DNA from 3 places in the Flavobacterium sp. 38-13 genome. Region 3 is predicted to be linked to each of the others. Evidence: riboswitches for the same ligand, from Rfam matches in the RefSeq annotation. Region 3 holds a riboswitch; each other region holds the start of a gene.

Region 1 (2,270 bases), on a different contig from region 3:
AAATAAAAATATGAAAGCAATAAATGTATTAGGATACTCAAGAAATAATGAGCAATTCGTAGTGAAAACACAAAATTCTGATGTCAGAATAAGCAGGAATGAAAAATTTCCGGAACTGGAAGGTCCAAGCCCGTTCGAATATATCCTTGCAGGATTCGCAGGATGTGTCAATGCGGTGAGCCAGCAGGTAGCTGCAGAATTAGGCATCAACCTAAAGTCGTTACAGGTAGAAATAACCGGAGTTATAAGTCAGGAAGAAAGAGTAGGCTTCAGCAAAATCGAAATCGTGCTAAAGCCAACAACAGATACTTCGCTTCAGGTACTCCAGAAGTGGTTAAAATTAGTACAGCAAAAAAGTCCGGTTTATGACAACCTGGTCAATTCAACACCGGTCGAGCTGATTTTATACAAAGAATATAATTATGCAGCATAAGGCATAAATCGCATTTGTTTAGTTTGTTTTATTTGTTTGTTTGTTGAAAGACTGCTTTTGATTGCCAGTCAAAAGCAGTTCTTTTAATCAAAAATCTTCAGAACCATGTCAGTTAAAAAAATAAATATCATTCTCTTTGGAATAGAAGAGACAGGGAGTTCCCTCATAACTGAGGTGCTTTCCAATCAGGAATCACTTCTTGAAAATAACAATCTTGATTTGAGATTGCCCGTAATAACCAATTCCACCGTAGCCTTCTTTGAAAAACCAACAGTAAGAAATTCCTGGGAAGCCAATTTTATCCAATTTGCAGTTCCTTTCAAAATAGCAGATATAATTAATTTCGTTCAGGAAAACGAACTCGAAAATCTTATTGCTGTCGATACCTCAAATACAGAAGACATCCTTCCTGATTATTTCGACCTGCTCCAGAATGATTTTGATATCATTAGTGCTAATCCATTGGTGCAGGCATTTTCGGCAGATTTCAAAATGGCATTAAACAATAGTATTAAAAAAACGGAAAAAGATTTTGTCTTCGTAAACCCAAATGAGAAGCATCTTTCCCCAAAACTGCTTGAACAAATCCTAAAGATGGCGGCCAAACAAAATTTTAGGATAGCGGTATAATTTCTGCAAACTATTGCAAAAACCAAACATATTGCATTACTTTGCAGTGTTCTTAAAAATATTGATTGTTATCACGAAAGGCGGAGGGATTAGACCCGATGAAGCCTTAGCAACCCTTTAAGCTTTAAAGAAGGTGCTACATTCTACCATATTATTGGATAGATAACACACGAAAAATCTACTTTTTTTCTCCCTTTTCCTGACAACATATCGATACTTTTTTTCAACCATTCATGGCCTGGGATTGTTTTTTCTATGCCATCGATTTTTGAAAAATACATTAGGACTTTTAGATTCATCAGAATCTTGAATAATTTAATAATAGTAAAAAATGTCAGGCATACAAAAAGCTATCAAAGAAAGAATTCTCATCCTTGACGGAGCAATGGGAACCATGCTCCAGCGGTATAATTTTTCGGAAGAAGATTTCCGTGGTGAAAGATTCAAAGAATTTCCATATCCGCTGAAAGGGAATAACGACCTCCTTTCATTAACCCAGCCAAAAGCAATACAGGAAGTCCACCGTCAATATTTTGAAGCCGGAGCAGATATTGTAGAAACCAATACTTTTTCGGGAACGACTATAGGTATGGCTGACTATCATCTCGAAGAACTGGTTTATGAGCTAAACTTTGAATCGGCGAGACTGGCCAGAGAAATAGCAGATGAGTTTACGGCAAAAAATCTGGATAAACCACGTTTCGTGGCGGGTTCTATAGGACCCACTAACAGAACGGCAAGCATGTCTCCGGATGTAAATGACCCTGGTTTTCGTGCCGTGACCTTTGATGAATTGCGCATTGCCTATAAACAGCAGGTCGAAGCCCTGATTGATGGAGGTTCCGATATTCTGCTAGTAGAAACCATATTTGATACCCTGAATGCAAAAGCAGCGCTGTTTGCCATCGAAGAAGTCAAAGAAGAAAGAAATATAGATATTCCGGTCATGGTTTCCGGCACGATAACAGATGCTTCAGGAAGAACACTCTCCGGTCAGACTGTAGAAGCATTCCTGATTTCCATTTCTCACATTCCGCTATTGAGCGTAGGATTTAATTGTGCTTTAGGAGCAGACCAGTTAAAACCTTATTTACAACGACTTTCGCACAATACCACATTCAATGTTTCGGCACATCCCAATGCAGGTTTGCCCAATGCTTTTGGGCAATATGACCAGACACCGGAAGATATGCAGGTTTTGATCCGG
Region 2 (2,270 bases), on a different contig from region 3:
AAACAAAATATGTCAAACATCGACTTAATCATAGAAGAAAGGCCACGTGATATCGGGGACTTTCTGGTAGGCAGACTATTACCTTTCCGTAAAAAAAGAATGGTAGGGCCATTTATTTTTATTGACCATATGGGGCCAACAAAAATGGGACCGGATCATTATATGGATGTAGGCCAGCATCCGCACATTGGATTGGCAACATTGACTTTCTTGCTCGAAGGCGAAGTCATGCATAAGGATAGTATTGGCACTGTACAGAAAATAGCTCCTGGTTCAGTGAACTGGATGATTGCCGGAAATGGTGTAACCCACACCGAAAGAACTCCCGAAGAATTAAGACACGGAAAAGAGTATATGATGCATGGTTACCAAATATGGGTAGCACTGCCAAAAGACAAAGAAGATATGGAGCCGGAATTTCACCATTTTGACAGGAACGATCTGCCACGATGGAAAGACGAAACGGCAGAATTTACATTAGTGGCAGGAAAAGGATACGGTAAGGAATCACCGGTTCCGGTACATTCTGATCTGTTTATGGTCGAAATCAAAACCCAGGATGAATATCTTCTCCATACAGAAGGACAGCTTTTTGGGGAAATTGGAATCTGTGTCGTTGAAGGCGCTGTTCAGGCCTGTGATAATCATGTTGAAAAAGGAAATATGTTAGTGTCAAAATTGGACAATGCCTGTTCCATGACGCTCAAACCAGATACCCATATTATTCTTTTTGGTGGCCAACCGCTTCCTGAAGAGCGATTTATCTATTGGAATTTTGTGTCTTCCAGCAATGAAAAAATTGAAGCGGCGAAAGAACGTTGGAGAAAAAAAGAATTTCCGAAGGTAAAAGACGATAACAGCTATGTCGTCATGCCGGAAGTTTAATTCAAATAAAACAAACCAAAAAGCCTCTCTGTTGAATTGATAACAGAGAGGCTTTGTTTTTACAGATAATTTAATTGCGCGGAAGATTATTAAATATTTGTAAAAAACACACTTAAGGTAAATATAATTTAAAAATAGACCTATATTTGCATCCGTTATCACGAATCTCATAAAGAGATAGCAACCTGCAACAACAAGCAAGGTGCTAAAACGATAAGCCAAATCCTTTGGAAAAAATGTTGCCATTCCACACTTTTTTCGGTTTGCTTTTCGTCGTGAGCTTTATTAATTTTTAAGCAATCGATGATGAAACATCTTATTAAAACTAAAGGTTCTATTGTAGCCTTATTGCCCTTTTTCGTTTTTATTTTTACATTCCTTGGTGCCGGAATCCTACTCAATGACTTTTATGCTTTGCCGTCTCCAATAGCAGTAACTTTTGGGATAATTACAGCCTTTTTACTTTTTAGAGAATCTATTGAGGCAAAAGTTGACACGCTGATAAAAGGCTGTGGAAATAATCAAATCATCACAATGTGCCTTATTTATCTGCTGTCCGGAGCTTTTGCTGTCGTTACCCAGGCAATGGGAGCTGTAGATACAGTTGTAAATTTAGGAATCAGTACAATAGACACGGAGTATTTCCCATTAGGCATCTTTTTAATAGCCTCATTTTTATCAACTGCCACAGGAACTTCTGTCGGATCTATAGTAGCCTTAGGACCAATTGCCATTAGCCTGGCAGACAAAAGCGGTGCTTCCATGCCTTTAATTGCCGGATCGTTACTGGGCGGTTCAATGTTGGGAGACAACTTGGCTATTATATCAGATACCACAATTGCTGCCACACAATCGCTTGGATGTGAAATGCGCGATAAATTTAAAGTCAATCTCTTTATAGCGTTACCGGCATCTATTATCACAATACTATTACTTTTCTATCTGGGAATTAATTCAGAAATAAGTCCGGTAACTATTGAAAAAGAAAGCTACGAACTGATTACAATAGTACCTTATATTCTTGTAATCGGTTTGGCAGTTTCAGGCTTAAATGTTTTTATAACCTTATTGATTGGGATATTGGTCGCAGGAATTATCGGTTTTTTTCAAAATGATTTCACTGTACTGAGTTTTTTACAGAAAAACTATGAAGGCTTTTTAAGTATGACCGATATATTTCTATTATCAATGCTAACGGGTGGACTGGCCGCTTTAGTTGAAAAAGCGGGAGGTATAGATTATGTTCTGCAAAAGATAAAGTCAAAAATTAAGAGCAAAAAATCAGCGCAAATGGGAATAGGTACTTTGGTTAGTGTTACCAACCTGGCTATTGCCAATAACACTGTTTCTATTGTAATTACCGGAGCCATTGCCAAAGAGATTAG
Region 3 (2,270 bases):
TGATTGCCTTTTAGCATCTGAATCTGGTTGGCCGATGTTCCATATCCGAAACTTACCTGAGTTTCTAAATTTTTATTCCCATTTGCCAATTGCGACTGACGCATGGCACGGCCCGCAGTATTCAAAGTTGGATTGGCAAACTGGATATGGTCGACAAAAGTGAGGATTTCGAGGTTTTGAATGGCTTCTACCGTACCCCTGATATGCAATGCATTCATCCATTTTGATTTGGCCTTGACTGTAATTCCTGCCGAAGCCGTCACCTGATTAATATACGATACGGAAATAGGGACATCCTTTTCGTCTAATGCAATATTCTGTCTTGTTCTTCTGTCAAGTGCCCGCTGCGAAAGCATCTCCAGCGGGTTTGCCATGTAGTGGGCGGCATCGGGCTTATCTGTAAAATAAACCCAGGCATCTTCCTGAGCCACAACCCAGAAACCTGACAACAAGACTATTAAAAAAGTAATTTTTTTCATAAGTTATTGAATTGGCTGTCCAAACTTAAACAAATTACCGCTATCGTCAATAATATAAAATTCCCGCATTCCCCAAGGCTGGTTTTTAAGTGCTATCTTATCTCCAAGAATTTTTTTATACCGTTCAAAAACAGCTTCAATATCATTTACCCGAATGTAGCAGCTTGAATTTTCCGGAACTATTTTTTCATTGCATTTCCAAAGGTGTATTTCATTATCATCCCATAAAAAAATTAAAAGGTCTTCATATTCACCAACTAATTTACCGCCTAAAATTTCCTGATAAAATTGTTTGGATTTTTCAAAGTCTAAAGAAGGTAGCTGGGGAATAATTTGGGTTATTTTTGAATTCAAACCAATATTTTTTAGATATGAATGTCAAATTTACGAAAATGAAATTTTATAAAACACTTTAAAGCTGACTATTTAAAGCCTTTTACATCTAATTCAACACATTGAAAATCAATTAAATATAAAATATTTTATTTTTTATTAGGTTTTTAAAAAATTTATACTCTAAATTTGCAACCAAGTTCTTTAAAAGATTATTCTTATCCAGAAAGACCGAGGGAATTGACCCTATGACGTCTTGGCAACCTGTCCTTTTGAGGATAAGGTGCCACATTCAACCCTTGCTTTGGCAGGGAAAGATAAGCTTAGAAAATAGTACATAATAACTCGAGATATTATTTGCTCTTCTGACTTATCGGAGGAGCATTTTTATTTTATGCCCTTTCCGATATCTGGTTTCGAATATTTTTTTAAAAGCGAAAAAATATTAAATCTTAAAAACGAATCAAGATGAAAGAGCAAACTCAAATTTTAAACTACATTCCGGTTGATAAACTAACAGGTTCCATTTCGGTACCAATTTACCAGACTTCTACTTTTGTTCAGGATGCTCCAGGCGTTCACAAAGGTTTCGACTATGCCAGAAGCAATAATCCTACACGAAAAGTTCTTGAAGACCTGATAGCCAAACTGGAGAACGGAGCCAACGGTTATGCTTTTTCCAGCGGATTAGCTGCGATAGATGCAGTAGTGAAATTACTATCGGCCGGAGACGAAATCATAGCCGTAGACGATATTTACGGAGGTGCTTTCCGCCTATTTACCCATGTGTATGAAAAATTCGGGATACAGGTAACGTATGTTGATGCAACCGATGCAAAGAACGTTGCTGATGCCATCAGTGACAAGACTGCCCTGATATGGATTGAATCTCCGACCAATCCAACATTAAAGATTTCAGATTTGCGTGCCATTGGAAAAATTGCAAAAGAAAACAACATCCTGTTCTGCGTAGACAATACCTTTGCCTCTCCTATCGCTCAAAAACCAATTGATTTTGGTGCCGACTTAATTGTTCACAGTGCTACAAAATATATTTCAGGGCACAGTGACCTAATAGCCGGTCTGGTCATTACTGCTACGGAAGAATTAGGCGCTAAAATTAAATTCATCCAAAATGCTTCCGGTGCTATTTTAGGGCCGTTTGACAGCTGGCTGGTTATTCGCGGTATTGAAACCCTTAATTTAAGAATCAGGCAGCATGCTGAAAATGCACAAAAAATTGCCGAATTCCTGACTACTGAAAAACTGGTCCGTAATGTTTATTATCCGGGCTTGAAAACCCACCGCAATCATGAAATTGCCAAAAGTCAGCAGAAATATTTTGGAGGTGTTGTGACTTTTGATTTGGTTATTGACGATAAGGAACTGGCTTCAAGAATTGTATCGGGAACGAAATTATTCCAATTGGCTGAAAGTCTGGGTGGTGTGAAAAGCCTG

The links. Region 3 has a riboswitch for S-adenosylmethionine ahead of BGO88_RS04620 (trans-sulfuration enzyme family protein). Riboswitches for the same ligand answer to the same signal wherever they lie in the genome.
Region 1: another riboswitch for S-adenosylmethionine. It lies ahead of BGO88_RS10790 (homocysteine S-methyltransferase family protein); the one in region 3 lies ahead of BGO88_RS04620 (trans-sulfuration enzyme family protein).
Region 2: another riboswitch for S-adenosylmethionine. It lies ahead of BGO88_RS01245 (Na+/H+ antiporter NhaC family protein); the one in region 3 lies ahead of BGO88_RS04620 (trans-sulfuration enzyme family protein).

What each region holds. Positions count from the first base shown of each region.
Region 1 is NZ_MKVG01000016.1:51,586-53,855, reverse strand. Features, by position in the region: gene BGO88_RS10800 (OsmC family protein) at 11-433, shown strand; gene BGO88_RS10795 (hypothetical protein) at 539-1,063, shown strand; SAM riboswitch class I at 1,129-1,232, shown strand; gene BGO88_RS10790 (homocysteine S-methyltransferase family protein) at 1,395-2,270, shown strand, end outside.
Region 2 is NZ_MKVG01000004.1:48,633-50,902, forward strand. Features, by position in the region: gene BGO88_RS01240 (pirin family protein) at 10-885, shown strand; SAM-I-IV-variant riboswitch at 1,036-1,132, shown strand; gene BGO88_RS01245 (Na+/H+ antiporter NhaC family protein) at 1,189-2,270, shown strand, end outside.
Region 3 is NZ_MKVG01000007.1:365,730-367,999, forward strand. Features, by position in the region: gene BGO88_RS04610 (S8 family serine peptidase) at 1-479, opposite strand, end outside; gene BGO88_RS04615 (bleomycin resistance protein) at 483-833, opposite strand; SAM riboswitch class I at 1,028-1,136, shown strand; gene BGO88_RS04620 (trans-sulfuration enzyme family protein) at 1,281-2,270, shown strand, end outside.